One region of the Enterocloster lavalensis genome, then DNA from elsewhere that is predicted to be linked to it. Evidence: a T-box and tRNA genes for the amino acid it is inferred to sense, from the RefSeq annotation. Region 1 holds a T-box; the other holds one or more tRNA genes.
The links. The T-box of region 1 lies ahead of leuS (leucine--tRNA ligase). A T-box ahead of a tRNA ligase gene usually reads a tRNA of that ligase, here a tRNA-Leu.
Positions count from the first base shown of each region.

Region 2: it encodes a tRNA-Leu, which carries the amino acid that the T-box ahead of leuS (leucine--tRNA ligase) is inferred to sense. The anticodon was not compared.

Region 1 covers NZ_CP176637.1:5,754,258-5,764,419, reverse strand. Annotated here, with positions in the region: gene leuS (leucine--tRNA ligase) at 33-2,447, opposite strand; T-box leader at 2,551-2,785, opposite strand; gene ACK2JC_RS25830 (SdpI family protein) at 2,834-3,517, opposite strand; gene ACK2JC_RS25825 (autorepressor SdpR family transcription factor) at 3,504-3,782, opposite strand; gene nagE (N-acetylglucosamine-specific PTS transporter subunit IIBC) at 3,987-5,462, opposite strand; gene ACK2JC_RS25815 (HPr family phosphocarrier protein) at 5,539-5,799, opposite strand; gene ACK2JC_RS25810 (PTS glucose transporter subunit IIA) at 5,828-6,316, opposite strand; gene licT (BglG family transcription antiterminator LicT) at 6,348-7,178, opposite strand; gene ACK2JC_RS25800 (O-antigen polymerase) at 7,465-8,967, opposite strand; gene ptsP (phosphoenolpyruvate--protein phosphotransferase) at 8,967-10,162, opposite strand, start outside.
Region 2 covers NZ_CP176637.1:3,271,228-3,281,389, forward strand. Annotated here, with positions in the region: gene ACK2JC_RS14615 (PucR family transcriptional regulator) at 1-1,290, shown strand, start outside; gene ACK2JC_RS14620 (DUF917 domain-containing protein) at 1,446-2,546, shown strand; gene ACK2JC_RS14625 (hydantoinase/oxoprolinase family protein) at 2,539-4,092, shown strand; gene ACK2JC_RS14630 (nitroreductase family protein) at 4,166-4,693, opposite strand; gene ACK2JC_RS14635 (RNA-binding domain-containing protein) at 4,742-6,043, opposite strand; tRNA gene ACK2JC_RS14640 (tRNA-Leu) at 6,292-6,375, opposite strand; tRNA gene ACK2JC_RS14645 (tRNA-Tyr) at 6,455-6,536, opposite strand; gene ACK2JC_RS14650 (cation-translocating P-type ATPase) at 6,717-9,365, opposite strand.

The DNA.
Region 1 (10,162 bases):
CCCGGGCGCAGCCCGCGGTCAATGGTTTCCCATTATTTGCACACAATATTGATAATCCGCCCCGGAACATAGATTTCCTTCACAATGTTCCCGGTCAGCTTGTCGGCAACAGCCGCCTTACCCGCGGCGATGGCGTCCTCCTTGGCGATATCGGCTGCCACGCTGATCACGGTTCTGGTCTTGCCGTTGACCTGTACGGCGACCTCAATCTCGTCCTCCTTCATGGCCTCCTCGTCGAATTCCGGCCACTGGGCGTGGAACACGGTGTCCGTGCCGCCCAGCTGCTGCCACAGCTCCTCGCCGATGTGGGGCGCGAAGGGAGCAAGCAGGATCACGAAGGTTTTTAAGGTCTCTTTGTCGATGCCGCCCTCTTTCTTGGCGATCTCGATCAGCTTGTTGTTGTGCTCCATGAAGCCAGAGATCACGGTGTTTAAGCTGAACTGGTTGAAGCGCTGCTCAATATCGTAGACCAGCTTGTGGCGCTCCCTGAGCATTTCCCGGGTGGGCTCCACGTTCTTATCCTTGTTGTCCATCACCAGGTTCCAGAAGCGGTTTAAGAAGCGGGAAACGCCCTCGATGCCCCGGTCGTCCCATTCCGCATCCAGCTCCGGCGGTCCCACGAACAGCTCGTAGAGACGCAGGGAGTCGCAGCCGTAGTCCCGCACCAGGTCGTCCGGGGACACCACGTTGCCCTTGGACTTGCTCATCTTGATGCCGTTCTTGCCGGTGATCATACCCTGGTTGAACAGCTTCTTGAAGGGCTCGTCAAAGTCGATGGCTCCGATGTCGCAGAGGAACTTGGTGTAGAACCGGGAGTACAGAAGGTGCAGCACCGCGTGCTCCACGCCTCCGATATACATGTCCACGGGCAGGTACTTGTCCGCCTTCTCCCTGGACACCAGCTCCTCGTCGTTGTGGCTGTCCACGTAGCGCAGGAAATACCAGGAGGAACCGGCCCACTGGGGCATGGTGTTGGTCTCCCGCTTGGCAGGAGCGCCGCAGACCGGGCAGGTGGTGTTAACCCACTCGTCGATGGCAGCCAGCGGGGACTCGCCGGTACCGGTGGGCTGATAGCTCTCCACATCCGGCAGGCGCAGGGGCAGCTGGTCCTCGGGAACCGGCACGCAGCCGCACTTGGGACAGTGGATGATCGGGATCGGCTCGCCCCAGTAGCGCTGGCGGGAGAATACCCAGTCGCGCAGCTTGTAGTTCACCGTCTTGTGGCCAAAGCCCTTCTCCTCGATCATGTGAGGGGCTTCCTGTTTCAATACCGCGGACTCCATGCCGTTCCAGTCGCCGGAATTGATCATCACGCCGCTGGCCTCGGTGTAGGCCTCGGTCATATTTTCGATTTCCTTGCCGTCCTTGGCGATGACCTGCACGATGGGCAGGCCGAACTTCTTGGCGAACTCGAAGTCGCGGTCGTCGTGGGCGGGCACGCACATGATCGCGCCGGTGCCGTAGTCAGCCAGCACGTAATCGGACAGCCAGATGGGCGTCTTGGCCCCGTTTAAGGGGTTGATGGCGTAGCTGCCGGTGAACACGCCGGTCTTGTCCTTGGCCTGCATGCGGTCCACGTTGGAGCGCATGGAAGCGTCGAAGATATACTGCTCCACCGCCTCGCGGGTCTCGTCGGTGGCCAGGCTCTTTGCCAGCTCGTGCTCCGGGGCCAGCACCATGAAGGTGGCTCCGTAGAGGGTGTCGGGGCGGGTGGTGTAGACGGTGATCTTCTCATCCCTGCCGTCGATGGGGAAATCCACCTCCGCGCCGTAGGATTTGCCGATCCAGTCGGTCTGCATCTTCTTGACCTTCTCCGGCCAGTCCAGCTTGTCCAGGTCGCTTAACAGGCGCTCCGCGTAGGCGGTGATCTTTAACATCCACTGGCGCAGATTTTTCTTGGTCACCGTGGTGCCGCAGCGCTCGCAGCAGCCGTTTACCACTTCCTCGTTGGCAAGGCCGGTCTTACAGGAGGGACACCAGTTGATGGGGAACTCCTTCTCGTAGGCCAGACCCTTCTTGAACATCTGCACGAAAATCCACTGGGTCCACTTGTAGAACCCGGGGTCCGTGGTGTTTACTTCCATATCCCAGTCGTAGATCGCCGCGATCTGCTTGATCTGGCGCTTGATGTTTTTGATATTCTCCTCCGTGGACTTGGCCGGGTGCACGCCCATCTTGATGGCGTAGTTCTCAGCCGGCAGGCCGAAGGCGTCCCATCCCATGGGATGGATCACATATTTGCCCTTTAAGAGCTGGTATCTGCTCCAGACGTCGGAGATCACATAACCTCTCCAGTGGCCCACATGCAGGCCGCTGCCGGAGGGGTAGGGGAACATGTCCAGGCAGTAGTATTTCTCCTTCTTGCCGTCATTTACATTGATGGGCTTCGCTTCCCAGTTTTCGCGCCATTTCTTCTCAATGGCGCTGTGGTTGTACTGTGTAGCCATAGCTTGCTTCCTCCATTGTTCTTGCTTGGTACATTTCGTGAGGGGGCGGACGGTTCCTTCCGGCCGGCTGGCCGTTGTACGAAAAAAGCCCTGCGCCCCTATTGCTAGAGACGCAGGACATAAGCTCCCGCGCGGTACCACTCTGATTCACACGCCGTTTGGCGCATGCGCTCGATTCCTTGTATAACGGTCAGGGGCCGGCATTTCTTACGCAGGCTGGATCGCCCTTGGGAAAGCTACTCAGGGGCCAGTTCAAAGAATCCTTCCCACCGGCTCGCACCCTCCGCCGGCTCTCTGAAGTTCGGAATTCCTCTACTACTCCCCGTCTCAGTATTTATGCTGACTATAAATTTAACATATTTGCAGCGGGGTGTCAATGCGTATTCTTAACGATTTTTCCCATGATTTTCCCCACCGCCCGAGCGTTTCCACAAGACATAGGAGTAGATTGTGGGAATCAGGATAATTGCCACAACGATTACAAAATACGGGCCGGAGCGCCCCATGAGGCCGAAGGCCAGCATAGCCAGACCGCCCAGGGTCCACACGTACCCGGCCAGCCGGTGGGTCCTGTTCCAGTTGTCCTCGTCGGCCAGGGTCCAGGGCAGCTTGATTCCCAGGGTGTAATTCTGTTTGCATTTGGGCATGTAGTTGCCGATGACAATGAACAGAATCGAGATCGGCACGCTGGTGAGCAGCCCCACGTTCAGCTCCACCCCCACGCCGGACAGCATGGTGATGCACTGGACCAGCACCGCCAGGATCACGATGAACCAGCGGGTGATCTGCTTCAGCTCCCGGGAACGGGCGATATTGGCCCGCTTGGGATCCGCCAGAAAGGCGAAATTGACCACCACCGCCATGAGCAGCATAAAGCCCGGTATCCCGAAGCAGGCCATCAACCGGCTGGAGTAGCCGTTGACCTCTCCCGCGCCGTTCCAGTGGGTGGGCACCTGCTCCGGCAGCCTGCTGTAAAAGACCAGTGAGATGGCGAAGGGCACCAGGGCCATTCCCCAGTAAACCCAGTCGGAAAATGTCATATTTTTGATCGAACCGCTAATCTTCTTCATGTTTTTCCTCCATTAAATCCTGAATCCAGGCCAGTACCTCCTCAAACACGGAGAGGTTCAGCTCATAATAGATATATTTGCCGGATTTGCTGTCATCTATCAATCCGGCGTGTCTGAGGATGGACAGATGATGGGAAATGGTGGCTCCCGTGGTGTCGAAATGGGCCACAATCTCCCCGGCCGTGAGCTTTTCCTGCTTCAACAGGTTTAAAATCTCCCGGCGGGTTGGATCGGACAGCGCTTTAAAGGTATCGGCAAAGGACATGGAGTGCCTCCTTTCTCCCATTTGATGGTTATCATTTAGATATTTCTCTAAATATCTAAACGTATTGTACCACAGTGAAGGCGAACTGTCAATCTGGAAATAACTGGGGTTTCACTGTAATCGCCCCAGGCTGCGCCAGCGGCCCCTTGCATTCAAAAAGAGAAGCAGAGGTTTTCGGCCCCTGCTTCTCGCTCTCACTGCTGTTTATTTACATAATTTCTTAAACTCATCCGCCACAAACTGAACCTGTGTGCCGACGATTACCTGCACGCTCTTCTGGCTGGGACGGATCACCCCGGCGACACCGGCGGATTTGATCTTCTTCTCATCCACCTTGGTGTAGTCGTTGATCTCCAGTCTCAGTCTGGTGATGCAGTTGTCAATGCTCTTTACATTCTCTTTGCCGCCAAGGCCTTCCAGGATAATGGTTGCAACCTGGGTGTAGTCGTTGTTGGCAAGCTTAGCGGAGGTGTCGTCCGCCTCGTCGTCATCCTCACGACCGGGTGTCTTTAAGTTGAAGGTCGTAATCATGAATCTGAATACCAGGTAGAATACTGCAAACGCGGCGATGCCCAGAGGAATAATCAGCCAGGTCTTCGCTGCGGCCGGAAGGGCTGCGGAGAACAGCAGATCCGTTGCGCCGGCGGAGAATGAGAAGCCGGCACGGAAGCCAAGCAGTACGGTCACAAAGGTAAAGACGCCGTACAAAACTGCGTACACTAAGTAAAGTGCGGGAGCCAGGAACATGAATGCAAATTCAAAGGGCTCGGTAACGCCGCAGACAAATGCGCACAGCGCTGCGGATGCAAGGATACCAATAGCAATTTTCTTCTTGTTACTCTTTGCGCAGTGGATCATAGCCAGAGCAGCTCCGGGAACTCCGAACATCATGCAGGGGAAGAATCCGGACATGTACATTCCAAGGCTCCAAGTAACATCTGCGCTGGTTTTGCCTGCCCAGAAGTTGCTTAAGTCGCCTAATCCGATGGTGTCAAACCAGAATACGTTGTTCAGCGCGTGATGCAGGCCGAACGGAATCAGCAAACGGTTTAAAAACGCATAGAGACCTGCGCCTACTGCGCCCATCTTTGCGATCGACTGGCCTAACGCAGTCAGTCCGCCGAAAACGATCGGCCATATAAACAGGAGGACTGCCGCAGCGATAATCGAGAACATTGCAGTAACGATAGCAACACAGCGCTTGCCAGAGAAGAAAGCCAGCCAATCCGGCAGTCTGGTATTCTTAAATTTGTTGTAGCAGGTAGATCCGATGATACCGGCGATAATACCGATCAGCGCATTCTGGATCTTAGCGAATGCCATTCCCTGGATGGTGTCCGGCGCAATACCGGCCAGAGTCTGAACCACTCCCGGAGAGAGCAGATGGGTAATCATCAACCAGGAAACAAGGCCTGCCAGGCCTGCAGTTCCGTCATGGTCATCCGACATACCGACCGCAACGCCTACCGCGAACAGGAGGGCGATAATTGCGCCGTCGATCAGCGCCAGCGCCGCCTGGGTGAGGAAGTAACCGATCATGGGAATCGCACCCGTGATATCTCCGCCCTGCATAACCGCCGGGCAAAGGAAGTAGCCGATACCGGATAAAATACCTGCAACCGGTAAAACAGCAACGGGCAGCATCAATGACTTGCCAAGCTTCTGTAACCATTTCATCATAATAATAAATCCCCTTTCTTTAATAAGATTCACACATCTATCTAAACCTTTACAGGTTTAAATCAATTTCGGACCTTCAACAGTCCAGTTCCTTCATAACCCGGCGGACCGCTTCCATGGCCTTCTCTTCGTCCGGCCCCTCCGCCGTAAAGGTGATTTGATCCCCCTGCACACATCCCAGAGACAGAATCTGAATCACATCCTTACCGTCCACCTGTTCCCCGTTGCCGCTGATGGTCACCGCGCTCTGAATATCCTTCAGCGCCATCATCAGCTGGGCCGCGGGCCGGGCGTGAAGCCCCATGGAGTCCTTCAACACAAAACGTTCTTCCAGCATATCCGTCCTCCTTTTCCGCCTGTATAACCTAGTTCAGCTCGATCACGGTGTCGCCTTCCCGGACCTCCATGCCGCTCTTTACGGTCATGTCGGGGAAATTGGGCGTGTTGCAGACGATCACCGGCGTCACCACGTCATAACCGGCTGCCTTGATCTTCTCCATGTCAAACTCCAGCAGCGGGGTTCCCTTGGACACCTGCGCGCCGGCGTTCACCAGTGCGGTGAAATACTGTCCTTTCAGCTCCACGGTGTCAATCCCTACGTGGATGATCAGCTCCACTCCGCTCTCGCCCTGCATGCTGATGGCGTGCTTGGTGTCAAACACCATGGTAACCGTGCCGTCGATGGGAGCTACGATGCGCCCTTTATCGGGAATGATGGCCACGCCCTTGCCCAGGATTTCCTGGCTGAAGGTAGGATCATTGACCTGACTCATGGGGATCGCCCTGCCGCTCACCGGCGCTCCTACAACTGCCTTTTCTTTTCCTCCGAAAAGCCCTTTTAAACCTTTAAACATATATAAATCCCCTTTCCAGTCTTCCGCCGCTTTAACGCGTGCGGATCCTCTTGATGTGCAGCGCCAGATACGCCGCTTCTTCCTCTGTCATTTTGTGTCCATACTTCTGATCAATCAGCACCTGTACCTTTTGGCTGCAAACATGTTCCTCCGGGTACATTTTCGCGATCATCTCCTGAAATTCCGGGTTATCCGACTCCATGTGCTCCCCTGTAAAAATCCGCTGGGCCAGAAACCGCAGATGGGTGATAAACCGCTCGTAGCTCAGCGAGTCCTCATCGATCTGAATGTTGAAATACTCGATCACCACCTCGCTCACCTGCTGGATCAGATTGGTAATATCTATGGTGTCCCGCATGGGTGCATCATATTCCGCATTGACGATATGAAGCGCGATACTGGCCGCCTCATCCACCGGAAGCATCACTCCAAGGTCCCTGCGGATCATGGCAATGGCGTACTCTCCAATCAGGTATTCCGCGTGGTAAAAGCTTTTCACCTCGTGGATCAGCGGGTTGGAGAACATCATCTTCTGCTTGAAGCGCTCCAGCGCAAAATTGATATGGTCTGTCAGCGTGATATACACGTTGGGGTTTATGGGACGGTTTAAAACGCTCTTGGCATAGCTGATGATCTCGGCGGAAATCTGTACGTGCTCGATCGGAAGGTTCACGACCAGCTCTTTAAATTGATCCATCGAGGTCTGGCTGTCCAGGCGGAAGATTTTCTCCACCTTGGCCTCGTTCACGGCCATTCCCTCTTTGGCCTTGAAACCCACTCCCCGTCCCATGACGACGACCTCCCTTCCGTCCTCGTCAAAGGTGCTGACCACATTATTATTGATAATTTTACTGATTTTCATGACGTTCTTGCCAGTCAACGGGTCCTGCAATTTTCTCCCCCTCTCTGTGCAGCAGTCCACAGCGCTGCGGATAAGCTCAAAAAAATAAAAAAACCAACTTTGTCTAAGAGAAAAACGATTCATCTCTCTCCTTTACAAAATTGGTTTTGCCTGCCGAACAGTAACAATCCAAGTATCAAATTGTAGGTTGGAATGAGACAAATCTCACTCACTAATCCAAATTATAGCAGTCCGTAAGAAAAAAGTCAACGATTTCTTTATAAAAACTTTACTATTTTTACATAATTTACATATCTCTGCCAAAATAAGGAAATCCGTGACCGACAAACCAGTATGCGGCCGCCGTCACCGCCAAATAAAACCAGGTGGACGGGTTGGAGAACCAGGTGGTGAAAAAGGCCAGAGCCATGTACATGGCGATCTGGGCGTAGATCACATGGCAGACGGGATTGCGGGCGCGCCAGCGCAGGCGGTACAAAAGCGCGCAGGCCGCTCCGGCCAGCAGGCCGAACAGCAGAATTCCCAACACCCCGAAATCGTAGTAGGCGTCGTAGATCAGCGTCACCGTGGTCAGCTCCTCCTTTGTCACAAAAATCGGAAAACTCACCAGGGACGGATTCAGGAATTTAAGGCCGGTCAGCGCCCACACCGGGAACAGCATGCGAAGTCCCATGCTGTGGCTTCCCAGCTGCTCCACCAGACAGTTGAAATTGTCGTAATTGTTGGCAATATACATGTAAGGCTGGGTCACAAAGATCGGCGTGTGCGGATTTTTCATCTCAAAGATGCCGTTTAGGTAGGATACGCTGTGGCTGCGCAGCACCGTCAAAGCCAGGTAGGCCGGAACCATGAGGACGCACAGGATCAAAAGGTATTTGAGCCGGAAGGTTCTGCGGACGGAGATAAAGGTGAACACCGCCATGCCCACCGCCAGGATCAGCTGGAAGCGGGAAACGCACAGCAGCGGAATGAGGATCGATATCCCGGTCAGAACTGCGGCCAGAATCAGTCCGCGGTCAGGCGCAGCCGGGGGGGCCGGGTTTCCGGAGCGCTCCACTTTCGTTCCAGCACGGCCCGCCGCCGTTCCAAACACCCGGACGCCGCACTCCCCGCCGTCCGCCGCCCGCGAAAACAGATAGAGCACAAACAGGCTGGGCACCAGCACGCAGGACACCGTGAAATAGTGCACGCCGCTGACATGGAAATAGGAGTAGGCGTGGGGCACGCCGTAGGAGAACATGGGAATAAAGCCCAGCTTCACCGCCTCAAAAACAAAGGCAAGGGCCGAGACGCCCGTGATGCCCGCCATGCAGATGAGAATCCGCTTCGAGCTGCCGTTGAATTCTCCCGTAGCCCCGGTCTCCGGGAAACGGCCTGAGTTGATGCGGCCTGGGTTGATGCCCTGGCTGTCGTGCTCCCGCCTGTCGCGCTCCCTACCGTCGTGCTCCCGCCTGCCGCCCTCCCTGCCGCCGTTCCCCCGCCTGCGCAAAGCCATCCGCTGAACCGCCTCAAAGGCCAGCCAGAACGCTAAGACCGCCAGCAGAAAGCACAGCCAGGTCTCCCCGGCCCAGTCGGTCTGCAGCCGGCTGAGCTTAAAGCAGGACACGCCCTGGCCGCCCACAAAAGCCAGGCAGAACAGGCCCCGCAGGTGAATCAGATCCCGGCTGGCGCGGTAGTCCCGCCAGTACAGCCACAGGGCCGCTGTAATCAAAACCAGCCCGGACAGCATGTAAACATGCTGCCGGGCCAACAGGTAACTTAATGCGTAACAAATCAAATAAACTGCCATTAAACCGTTCCGCTCTCCACAAATTCTTTCATGTACTGCTCCACCTCAGCCGTGGTCGCAAAGCTCATGGCCTTGTCCGCAACCGCCTGGAGCTCCTGCACACTGTACTCGGTTACCATCTTTCTCGCCCGCAGAATCGCAGACGCGCTCATGCTGAACTCATTCAATCCAAACGCCAGAAGCAGCGGGATCATCATGGGATCGCTGGCCGCCTCGCCGCACATGCCGACCATGATGCCGGCCTCGCGGCCGCAGGCGATGATGTGGCGAATGCTGCGCAGCACGGCGGGATTGAAGGTGGAATACAGGTAGGAAACCTTTTTGTTACCCCGGTCCACGCTCATGGTGTACTGGGTCAGGTCGTTGGTGCCGATGCTGAAGAAGTCCACTTCCCTGGCAAAGATATCCGCGATCAGGGAAGCCGCCGCGGTCTCCACCATGATGCCCACCTGGATGTCCTTCTTGTAGGCAATGCCCGCCTCATCCAGCTCGGCTTTCAGCTCCTCCACCAGTCCCCTGGCCTCGCGGTACTCCTCGATGCAGGTCACAAGGGGAACCATGATGCGGATGTTGCCAAAGGCGCTGGCGCGCAGCAGGGCGCGCAGCTGCGGTTTGTAGATATCCTCCTTGCGGTCCAGGCAGAAACGGATGGCGCGGTAGCCCAAAAACGGGTTCTCGTCCTTCTCCAGACCCATGTAGGGGATCTCCTTGTCGCCGCCGATATCCAGGGTGCGGATAATCACCGGCTTGCCGTTCATGGCGATGGCCACCTTCTTGTACGCCTCAAACTGCTCTTCCTCCGTGGGCATGGAGGTACGGTCCATAAACAGGAATTCCGTGCGGAACAGGCCCACGCCCTCGCCGTCGTACTGTAACACCTTCTCCGCGTCCTCGGGCTTGCCGATATTTGCCACGATCTCCACCTGCACGCCGTCCCTGGTGACGGAGGGCTTGCCGATGTACTGCTCCAGCTCCTTTTTCTCCTTTAAGAATACGTCGCGCTTGGTCTCATACTCCGCTCTCACCGCCGCGTCCGGATTCACCATCACTTCACCCGTGCTGCCGTCCAGCACAAGGTCGTCGCCGTCCTTCACCTGCTCCATCAGATTCTCCACGGCCACAACCGCCGGAATCTCCAGGGCGCGGGCCAGAATGGCGCTGTGGGAGGTGCGGCCGCCCAGCTCGGTGACAATGC
Region 2 (10,162 bases), 2.5 Mb from region 1:
GAGGAGATGAAGCGGATCGCGGATGAGAAGGATTTCGTGCTGATCCAGATGCCTGAGAAACGGATGGATTTCCGGTACGGGGAAGCCATCTGCGAGATCATGGAGCGCATCGTCCGGGACCGCATGGTGAACCCGGCCTTTGTGAACGAGCTTTTGGAGCAGGTCTCCCGCCTGCCGCGCCACCAGCGCACCGTGGACACCATGCTGAAAATGCTCAGCGAGCGCATGATGGCCTCCTTCCTGCTCACGGACGGTTCGCTGCGGGTACTGAACGAAGCCACCTGGCCCCACAGCCTAGGCAAAACCCTGCGGGACTTTCTGGAGGCCGGAAATCTCCCGGAGCCGGAGGGGGAGGCCGACGTCTGCATAAACGGTTCGGATTACAGGCTCTGCCGCGTGTCCGTGAAGCTGGACCAGAGCCGCCGGATGGAGCTTTTCATCTTCCGGGAAGGGGAACCCCTGTCCCGCTCTGCGGTGGAACAGGCCGGGGACGCGGTGCGCCTGGCGGCCAATATCTGGAGTACCCAGCACGAGACGGTGGCCGTTCGGGAGCTGGTGCGCGCCATTCTCCAGGATGAACCCATGAAAATGCGCCGTTTGGCCAATATCTTCCACATTGATGTAGCCGCAATCCACTCCATGGTAATTCTCCATGGAGAACAGGAGTGGAACGACGGGAACTCCGCCGCCGTTTTGCAGCGGCTGTCGGACCTGCTGAACAGTTACTTCGGAACCGTGGTCACGGACGCTTATGAGGGGGAGCTGGTTCTGTTCATGGACGGCCCGGGGTCCCTGAGCGAGGAGCGGGAGATTCAGACGGCTCTGGAAGCCTGCCTGGCCGGGGAGGACCAGCCCTGCACATTTACCTGGTGTAATCACCTGGCCGACACGGCGGCGGTGCGGGAGGCGTTCCTGCTCCACCGGGAATACCTGGCGGACGCCCGGAAGCTGTTCCCCCACAAAAACGCCTACCACACCCGGGAAATGGAGTTCGCCAGGGCATGCCGCCTGAGGATCGCGGGCGGGGAGACCGGCCTGTACGAGTGCCAGAGGCCCCTGGAGCCCATTGCAAGGGAAAAGGACGAGGCCAGCCTGGATACGCTGGAGGTCTACCTGCTGGACGCCCAGTGCAGCTACCAGCGGGCCGGGGAGCTGCTATTCCTGCATAAAAACACGGTAAAATACCGCTTAAACCGCTGCTCGGACCTGGTAGGCTACCACATCGGCGATTTCCCCGACACCCTGCCCCTCTACCACGCCGTGGCCGTCCGGCGTCTGCTGCGCTCGTAGCGGCGTACGTTTTTTGTCCAAAATGACAAAAAATCAGGCGAAAATTCGTCTGGCCGGAGGATTCCGCTCCGGTTGAAATTTTAGTATGCTTATCTGAGATAAGGCCGGCGGGGTCGATCCGCCGGCCTTTCGTGAACGTAAAGGAGCGGAAAAATATGCGGAAAATCGGATTGTCTGAGATTGAGGACATCGCCCTGGGCGCATCCCTGTTAGGAGCCGGGGGCGGCGGAGACCCCTATGTGGGAAAGCTGGTGGCCATCGGAGCGGTGCGGGAGTGCGGCCCCGTCACCCTGCTGGAGCCGGACGAGGTGCCGGACGACGCGCTGGTGATGCCCATCGCCATGATGGGTGCGCCCACCATACTGGGTGAGAAAACCATCGGCGAACATGAATACCAGAACCTGTATGAGATGGTGAGCAAGTTTTTCGGCCGCCAGGTTTACGCCTTCATGCCCATGGAGGCGGGCGGCGTGAACTCTATGCTGCCCATCGCGGCGGCGGCCAGGCTGGGACTGCCTCTGGTGGACGCGGACGGAATGGGCCGGGCCTTCCCGGAGCTGCAGATGGTGACCTTCACCATGGGTGGCGTGTCCGCCACTCCCATGGCTCTGGTGGATGAGAAGGGCAACAGCGCCATTTTCAACACCATCACTAACAAATGGACTGAGGAGCTGGCCCGGGCGGTGACCATGAGCTGCGGCGGTTCCGTTTCCGTGTCCCTTTACTGCATGGACGGCGCGACCATGAAGCGATACGGGGTCAGGGACATTGTGACCCGCAGCCAGAAGCTGGGCGAGGCCATCCGCAAGGTGAAGAGCGTCAGCGGCAAAACGCCGGAGGAGGCGTTCCTGGAATACGCCGAGGGATACCGGCTGTTTAAGGGCAAAATCGTGGACGTGCTGCGGGAGACAAAGGGCGCGTTCAACTATGGCAAAGTGGTTTTGGAAGGAATTGGAAGCGACAAGGGGCACCAGGCCAGAATTGTGTTCCAGAATGAGAATCTCTGCGCCCAGGTGGACGACCGGATCGTTGCCACTGTGCCGGATTTGATCTGTCTGGTGGACGCGGAGACCTTTATCCCGGTGACCACGGACGCGCTGAAATACGGAAAGCGGGTGCTGGCCGTGGGGCTGAAATGCTTTGAGATGTGGCGTTCCGAGGCGGGGCTGGAATTGGTGGGTCCCCGGTATTTCGGGCTGGATACGGATTACATACCGTTAGAAGAGCGGGCAAACGGAGGTGAGGCGGATGTATAAGCTGGGAATTGACGTGGGCGGCACCAACACGGACGCCGTCCTGATTGACGGGAACCGCCGGGTGGTCGCGGAGGTAAAACACCCAACCACCGGCGATATTTACGACGGCATCGTGGGTGCGGTGCGGGAGGTGCTGGCCCGGGCGGACGTGGACCGGTCGGAAATCCGCCAGGCCATGCTGGGAACCACCCAGTGCACCAACGCCATTGTGGAGCGGAAGAACCTGGCTCCCATCGGCATTCTGCGCATCGGCGCGCCCGCCACACTGGGCATCCCGCCCATGGTGGACTGGGCTGAGGATATCCGCCGGATCGCGGTGGATTACGCCATTGTGGGAGGCGGATTTGAGTACGACGGGAAGGAACTGGCGCCGTTTGACAGGGAGGCGGCCGGAAAATTTTTTGAGGGATTGAAGGGAAAGGTGGAGTCCGTGGCCATTTCCTGTGTATTTTCCACGGTGCGCAACGACCACGAGCTGGAGGCCGCGGCCCTTTGCCGGGAGGTGATGGGGGAGGGCGTTCACGTGTCCATTTCCAGCGAGATCGGCTCCATGGGCCTGATTGAGCGGGAAAATGCCGCCATCTTAAACGCCGCCCTCTATCAAGTAGCGGACCGGTTTACGGAAGGCTTTGCCCGTTCCCTGGCGGAGGAGGGCGTAACCAACGCGGACGTGTACCTGTCCCAGAACGACGGAACTCTGATGACCATGGAATATGCCAGGCGTTATCCCATTCTCACCATAGCCTGCGGCCCCACCAACTCCATCCGGGGCGCCAGCTATTTAAGCAATTTGTCTAATGCGGTGGTCATCGACGTGGGCGGCACCACCACGGACCTGGGTATGATCCAGAACGGCTTCCCCCGGGAGTCCGGCGTGGCGGTCACCATCGGCGGCGTGCGCACCAATTTCCGCATGCCTGACGTGATCTCCATCGGCCTGGGCGGCGGCTCCATCGTGCGCAGCTACGCGGACGGCAGCGTGACCGTGGGCCCCGACAGCGTGGGCTACCGCATCGCGGAGAAGGCCCTGGTGTTCGGCGGGGATACCATGACGGCCACAGACGTGGCGGTGCGCCTGGGTATGGTGGAGCTTGGCGATCCCTCCCTGGCGGCCGGGATTGACGAGGACGTGGCGTTAAAGGCCATGGAAGCCATGCGCGCCATGATTGAGGACAGCATCGACGCCATGAAGGTGTCCGGCGCGGACATCGACGCGGTGCTGGTGGGAGGCGGATCGATCATTGTCCCGGACCGCCTGGCGGGCACCAAAACCGTGGTGAAGCCCGACCATTTCGGCACGGCCAATGCCATCGGCTCCGCCATCTCCAAGGTGAGCGGTACGCTGGAACAGCTGATCAATTACGATGAAATTCCGCGGGATGAGGCGTTAGAAAAAGCCCGGGCCGCGGCGGTGGAACTGGCGGTGCAGTCCGGCGCGGTCCGGGAGACGGTTGAGATTATAGAGGTTGAGGATGTGCCGCTGGCATATTATCCGGGAAATACCAACCGGGTGAAGATTAAGGCGGCGGGGGATTTGGCGGACTAGCGGCGTGTGAGCGCGCGGCGCGGCGAAGCCGGAAACGCAGCGGTGTCCGGCGGCGTGGAGCGCGGATTAGGATTTAGAAGGATTTCCCATACCCGTTCAGCCACGCGCGGTCCTCAAAGGGCATTTTTGCAACGCCGGGGTTCTCCTCGGCGGGGATGCCCAGGGGCATGTAGATGGCTACGGTCAGGTCCTGGGGCACGCCCAGAAGATCGCCCATCTGCCGGGCCTTCTCCCCCTCGATCTGTCCCTCGATCCAGGTGGTGGCGTAGCCCTTATCCACGGCGGCCAGAAGGATGTTCTCGGCCGCCGCCGAGTAGTCGTGGATGTGGTAGGAGTTGCCGCGGTAGGAGACGTGCTCCCTGGTCAGCAGCAGAATCGCCGCGGGCGCGGTCAGGGCCCAGGGCTTGTCGTAAATCTCCGCAAGCTTGTGAGCCAGCTCGGGATCGTTCACCCCGATAAAGCGGGTGGTCTGCTGGTTGCAGCCGGAAGGCGCGGCTACGCCGGCTTCCAGGATTTCCTTAATGGACTCGGCGGGAATGGGATCGGGTTTGTAGGGTTTGCGGTAGCTTTTGCGTTCGTGGATTGCATTCATTAATTCCATGAGATCAGGTCCTTTCTGAAGTTGAGAGTTATTACAGCATGGGGTAATTTATCTTTTAATATATTTCGTGTTCTTTCCGGTTCCTTCCTGTGAAATCAAATATTTTTCAATCATTTGTTTCAAAATACGATTAGCAGTTGACTGGCTGACGCCAAGTAAGCGATCCACATCGCTCCGCACAATGGATTCCCTGGTGGCAAGGAGACTGAGAACACGTTTTTCATCTTCTGTTGGCGGTTCGTAGACCGGAACAGGTTTGGATGAGAAATTGAGATTCGGCAGGGTAATCTTAAAGGCATTGTTGGTTACTTGGATTTTAGGCTCTAAATCGGTCCCTGCGTATGCCTTGATGATTTTGGGCATTCCGGTACCGTATGCTTCAATCAGCTGCAGACGATAGAAGATGGCTGCCAACTTGGGGTTTCTGCATACAGAAAGGCCAAGCATAATATCTTCCAGAGCAATGCCGGCAGGAAGTCCGCCAACAGAAACAAATTCAATACGGTCATCATAGACGCTGATCAATGTACTGGCACTGAAAGAGTAATCTCTGTGAACCAGAGAATTGAGCAGTGCTTCCCTGAGCGCTTCTTCAGGATAATCACGGGTATCTCTGCGATATAATCCTTCAAATGTGGCTTTTGTCTGATTCCGCATATCGAGATAAGCGTACATTTCCTCCATCTGCTGGAACAGGGAACCGCCAAATTCCCGTCTGTCCTGAAATGTTGTTTTATCTGTTCCTGAAAAAGCCGCGGCTTTTATGGTATGACTGCACTGGTCAGAAAGAAGCAGCGCTACATTAGAATATATACCATCCTGCGATACCATGCCAAGTGTCTGCATTTTGGCAGCGTCAAACGGCACGTTACGTTTCTTGAATTGTTCCTCAGCGGCTTTAAAAGTGAGCTGCTGTTCTAAAGAACGCATTGTTTCAAAACTATCCCCATCTGTTTCCTTAATCATTCTGCGTATTGCGGTGTCTGTGGCAGGGTCGGTTGATGTGCCGTTGCGGACATAGACGCCACTTGGTTTTAAACCTTTGCTGCCAAGATAATACGGACGATCGGTTCCCTTCTGAACAGTTACCGCAATAATGTTTTTTCCTTCAACGCAGAGTGTTTCATAACGGACGAACATTGTTACATCCGGTTTGATGGAGTCACGAATCATGTTGCTCAGCTGCAAAGTTGACTGATCGGTATCCGCTAGGCCAATCACATTTCCACTGTCCTCTACGTCGACATATAATGTGCCGCCCCGTGAATTGGCAAAGGCAATAATCTCCTTGCAAATGTCACTGATCAACTGGGATTTCAATTCTACAGTGTCGCTTTCGGTGAATGTCATAAGGCACCTCCAGTGGTTCTTCTATTTATGATTATATTCATTCTTGTCATTCTTGTCAAATACTATTCATAAAATGGTGAGAAGAATGATGAGAACCGCAGAGTATTAGAATTTTAGAACAGGATTTTCCTAAAAGAAAGCAAAAATCCTGTGTGCTTTTTTGCACTCTATAGATGAATATCACGACATAAAAAATGGACAAACCCATTTAGTCAGCAGGGTTTGTCCATACACAACATAGAACGAAATGCGGGTAGCCGGACTTGAACCGGCACGGAGTCGCCTCCGAGGGATTTTAAGTCCCTTGTGTCTGCCTATTCCACCATACCCGCAATGCACGTGCCACGGCTGAAAACGAGGACCTTTAATACGCTCTGCGCTGATGTCCTTAAGCTATAACTGACACGCTAATGGGCGGAGGTGGATTCGAACCACCGAAGCAATTTGCAGCAGATTTACAGTCTGTCCCCTTTGGCCACTCGGGAATCCGCCCATTTACTGGATAAGCAGTGATAATAATACCACATGCAGGCCAAAAAATCAAGGGTTTTGAAAAGAATATTAGTCGGATTCCCCCGGAATGTGGCCGTTAAGCCGGCTTACTTTCCTGGCCGAAAAAGACCGCCCTGCGTTTCGCGGCAGGACGGCCTTTCCCGGTTGAGTAGGAGTGCATCTATTTCCCCAGCTTACGCTGGAAGAATTTCACAATCTCCATGATCGGGATGATGAGTACCGCCAGTCCCAGGGCGACCGCATACTCGTTTAAGTCAATGGGAGTAAACTCAAAGGCGGCGGCCAGGAACGGCACTTCAATCACAGCGGTGGTCAGTATTAGGGATACGACCATGGCTCCGAACAGGAAATGATTGTGCGTGGTCATTTTGAACAGGGAGCCGCGGCGGCTTCTCATGTTCAGGGAGTGGAAGATTTCAACCATGGACAGGGTTAAAAATGCCATGGTGGTTCCATCTGGGCTGTTGACGAATTCCCATACACCGCTCTCGATGTAATGGCCGATGAGGTAGGACACCATCACCAGGACGGTGACGATTGCGCCCTGGAAGAACACGTCGAAGCCCATGCCGCCCGCAAAGATTCCCTCTTTGGGATCTCTGGGAGCGCGCTTCATGATGTCGGGCTCGCTCTGCTCCAGCCCCAGCGCCAGGGCCGGGAAACAGTCGGTGATCAGGTTGATCCAGAGCAGGTGCACCGGCTCCAGAATGACAAATCCGATCAGGGTTGCGAAGAAGATCGCCAGCACCTCCGCCAGGTTGGAGGCCAGCAGGAACTGGATGGCTTTGCGGATATTGGCGTAGATCCGGCGTCCCTCCTCCACGGCTGAGACGATGGTGGCGAAGTTGTCGTCCGCCAGCACCATGTCCGCCACGTTCTTGGTCACGTCGGTGCCGGTGATGCCCATTCCGACACCGATGTCCGCGCTCTTGATGGAGGGGGCGTCGTTGACGCCGTCGCCGGTCATGGCGGTGATTTTACCCTTGGATTTCCAACCGGTGACGATGCGCACCTTGTGTTCAGGCTGCACTCTGGCGTAAACGCCGTAGTGCTCGATGTTCTGGTTGAATTCCTCGTCGCCCATGTCGTTTAGCTGGGCGCCGGTGATGGCCTGGGAGGCGTCGGTGATGATTCCAAGCTCCATGGCGATGGCCACGGCCGTGTCCTTGTGGTCGCCGGTGATCATAATGGGACGGATTCCCGCCTGGCGGCATTCCACGATAGCGGCTTTCACCTCCGGGCGCACCGGATCGATCATGCCGGACAGGCCCAGGTAGATGAGATCCTGCTCCAGGAATTCAGGATCGGAGTTCTCGGGCAGCGCGTTCCAATCGCGTTTGGCGGCGCAGAGCACCCGAAGCGCCCGGTCTGCCATGGATTTGTTGCTCTTTAAAATGGCTGCGCGGATCTCGTCGGTCATGGGAACGGCCTGGCCGCCCTCCATCACCCTGGTACAGCGCTTTAACACCTCGTCGGGCGCGCCCTTGGTGAACTGGACGATCTGTCCGCCCTCCGTCTGGTGGACGGTGGACATCATCTTTCGCATGGAGTCGAAGGGAGCTTCCGCCACACGCACATAGCGGGCCTTCAAGTCGTTTTTGGCCATTCCGTGCTTGTAGGCGTCGTTGACCAACGCGCACTCCGTGGGCTCGCCAACCGCGTCGTGGCTGTCCGGATCCAGCTCCGCGTCGGAGCAAAGGGCCATAGCCAGGACCAGAGCTTCCTCATCCCCGGCCACGTGGTCCACCACGGTCATTTTATTCTGGGTCAGGGTTCCTGTTTTATCGGAACAAATAATCTGGGTACATCCCAGGGTTTCCACGGCGGTCAGCTTGCGGATGATGGCGTTGCGCTTGGACATGTTGGTCACGCCGATGGAGAGCACGATGGTCACCACGGCCGCCAGACCCTCGGGAATGGCCGCAACGGCCAGGGAGACGGCTACCATGAAGGTGCTTAAAATCGTATCGCCGGTGATTCCCTCAGGGGTCATATTGGCCCGGAACAGGCCCACGGCAAAGATCACCGCACAGATTCCCACCACCAGCACGGTGAGGATTTTACTCAGCTGGTTCAGCTTAATCTGCAGAGGAGTTTCCTCGTCCTTAGCCTGGGAGAGAGCGTCCGCGATCTTACCCATCTCCGTGTTCATGCCGGTTCCGGTGATCACGGCTTTACCGCGGCCGTATACCACGGTGGAGCCCATGTAGATCATGTTCTTGCGGTCGCCCAAGGGAACATCCTTCTCGCCTTCCAGGTTCAGCAGGCTGACGATTTTATTGACCGGAACGGACTCGCCGGTGAGGGCCGCTTCCTCGATCTTCATGCTGGCGCACTCGATGATCCGGCCGTCGGCGGGAACCGAGTCGCCCGCTTCCAGCACTACCACGTCGCCGGGCACCAGGTCTTCGCTCTTTAAGGTGACGATTTTGCCGTCCCGCAGGACCTTGCTGGTAGCGGCCGCGATTTCCTGCAGGGCCGCGATGGCGGCTTCCGCCTTGCTCTCCTGCACCACGCCCAGCACGGCGTTGATGATAACCACAAACATAATAATGATAACGTCGGCGAAGGATTCCCCCTCATAGAACGCGGTGATGCCGGAGATCACGGCGGCGACGATCAGAATAATGATCATGGGATCCGCCAGCTCTTCCAAAAAGCGTTTGACCAGGGAAGTTTTCTTTCCTTCCTTCAGCTTGTTCCGGCCGAATTTTTCCAGCCGGCCCGCGGCGTCCCCGCTGGTGAGGCCATCCGGAGATGAGTTTTGCTCCTTCAGCACGTCCTCAACACTGGTTAAGTACTCTTTCACGTTTTGCTCCTCCTTTAAACTGTGTGTGAAAAAAGATGATAAATTTGTAACTGTTCAGTAGATCTGCGCGCTTGCTGCGCTGACCGTATGAAAATCTAAGCCTGCGGGCAAAAATCCCTCATATTTGTGAAGGTACTGAACAGATATATAAATTTATAAAAAAGACCCATACACAGCTATGTTAAACAAACCTGCATATGAGTCTCATTCTCTACAGATAAGCCAGACCGCCGTGCAGCTGCCATTATGTTGACTTACCTCGCATGCTATTATAGTATGCGGAATTACTCCCTCATTTATTCCCGGACGGCGCAGCGTAAAACGAACGGTTCGACAGCAGCGGCCGCAGCCGGAAATAGGAAATTTTCAAGGAAATTCGTTTCGGGAGGAACGGCCCGGGACAATAAAAAAAGACTCCCCCCGGCCACTTCTTCCAAGAAACGGACAGGTAAGTCTCGTCATTTAAAACCAAGCCAGGGAACCGAACTCTACGAGTGATTCCAGTGATGTTGACTTCGCCACGCACCGCTGCGCCGACTACTCCCTTACAATAGAATAAGACTAGCACGATTTGGAAATACTGTCAAGAATTTTTGTTGTTAAGATTTCGCCAAAAAATAGAAAGTGGTATTGACAATTAAATAACGAAGTGTTATATTGAGAAAGGATTTGAGATCCGTTTTTAAATAAAAAGTTTGTTTAACTATTAAATGAACTTTTGAAATATCCCGGGATCAGGTAGGAATTGGTACATATATATTATGTAAAGATTGGCAAAATTATTTTTTTGCCAAGTT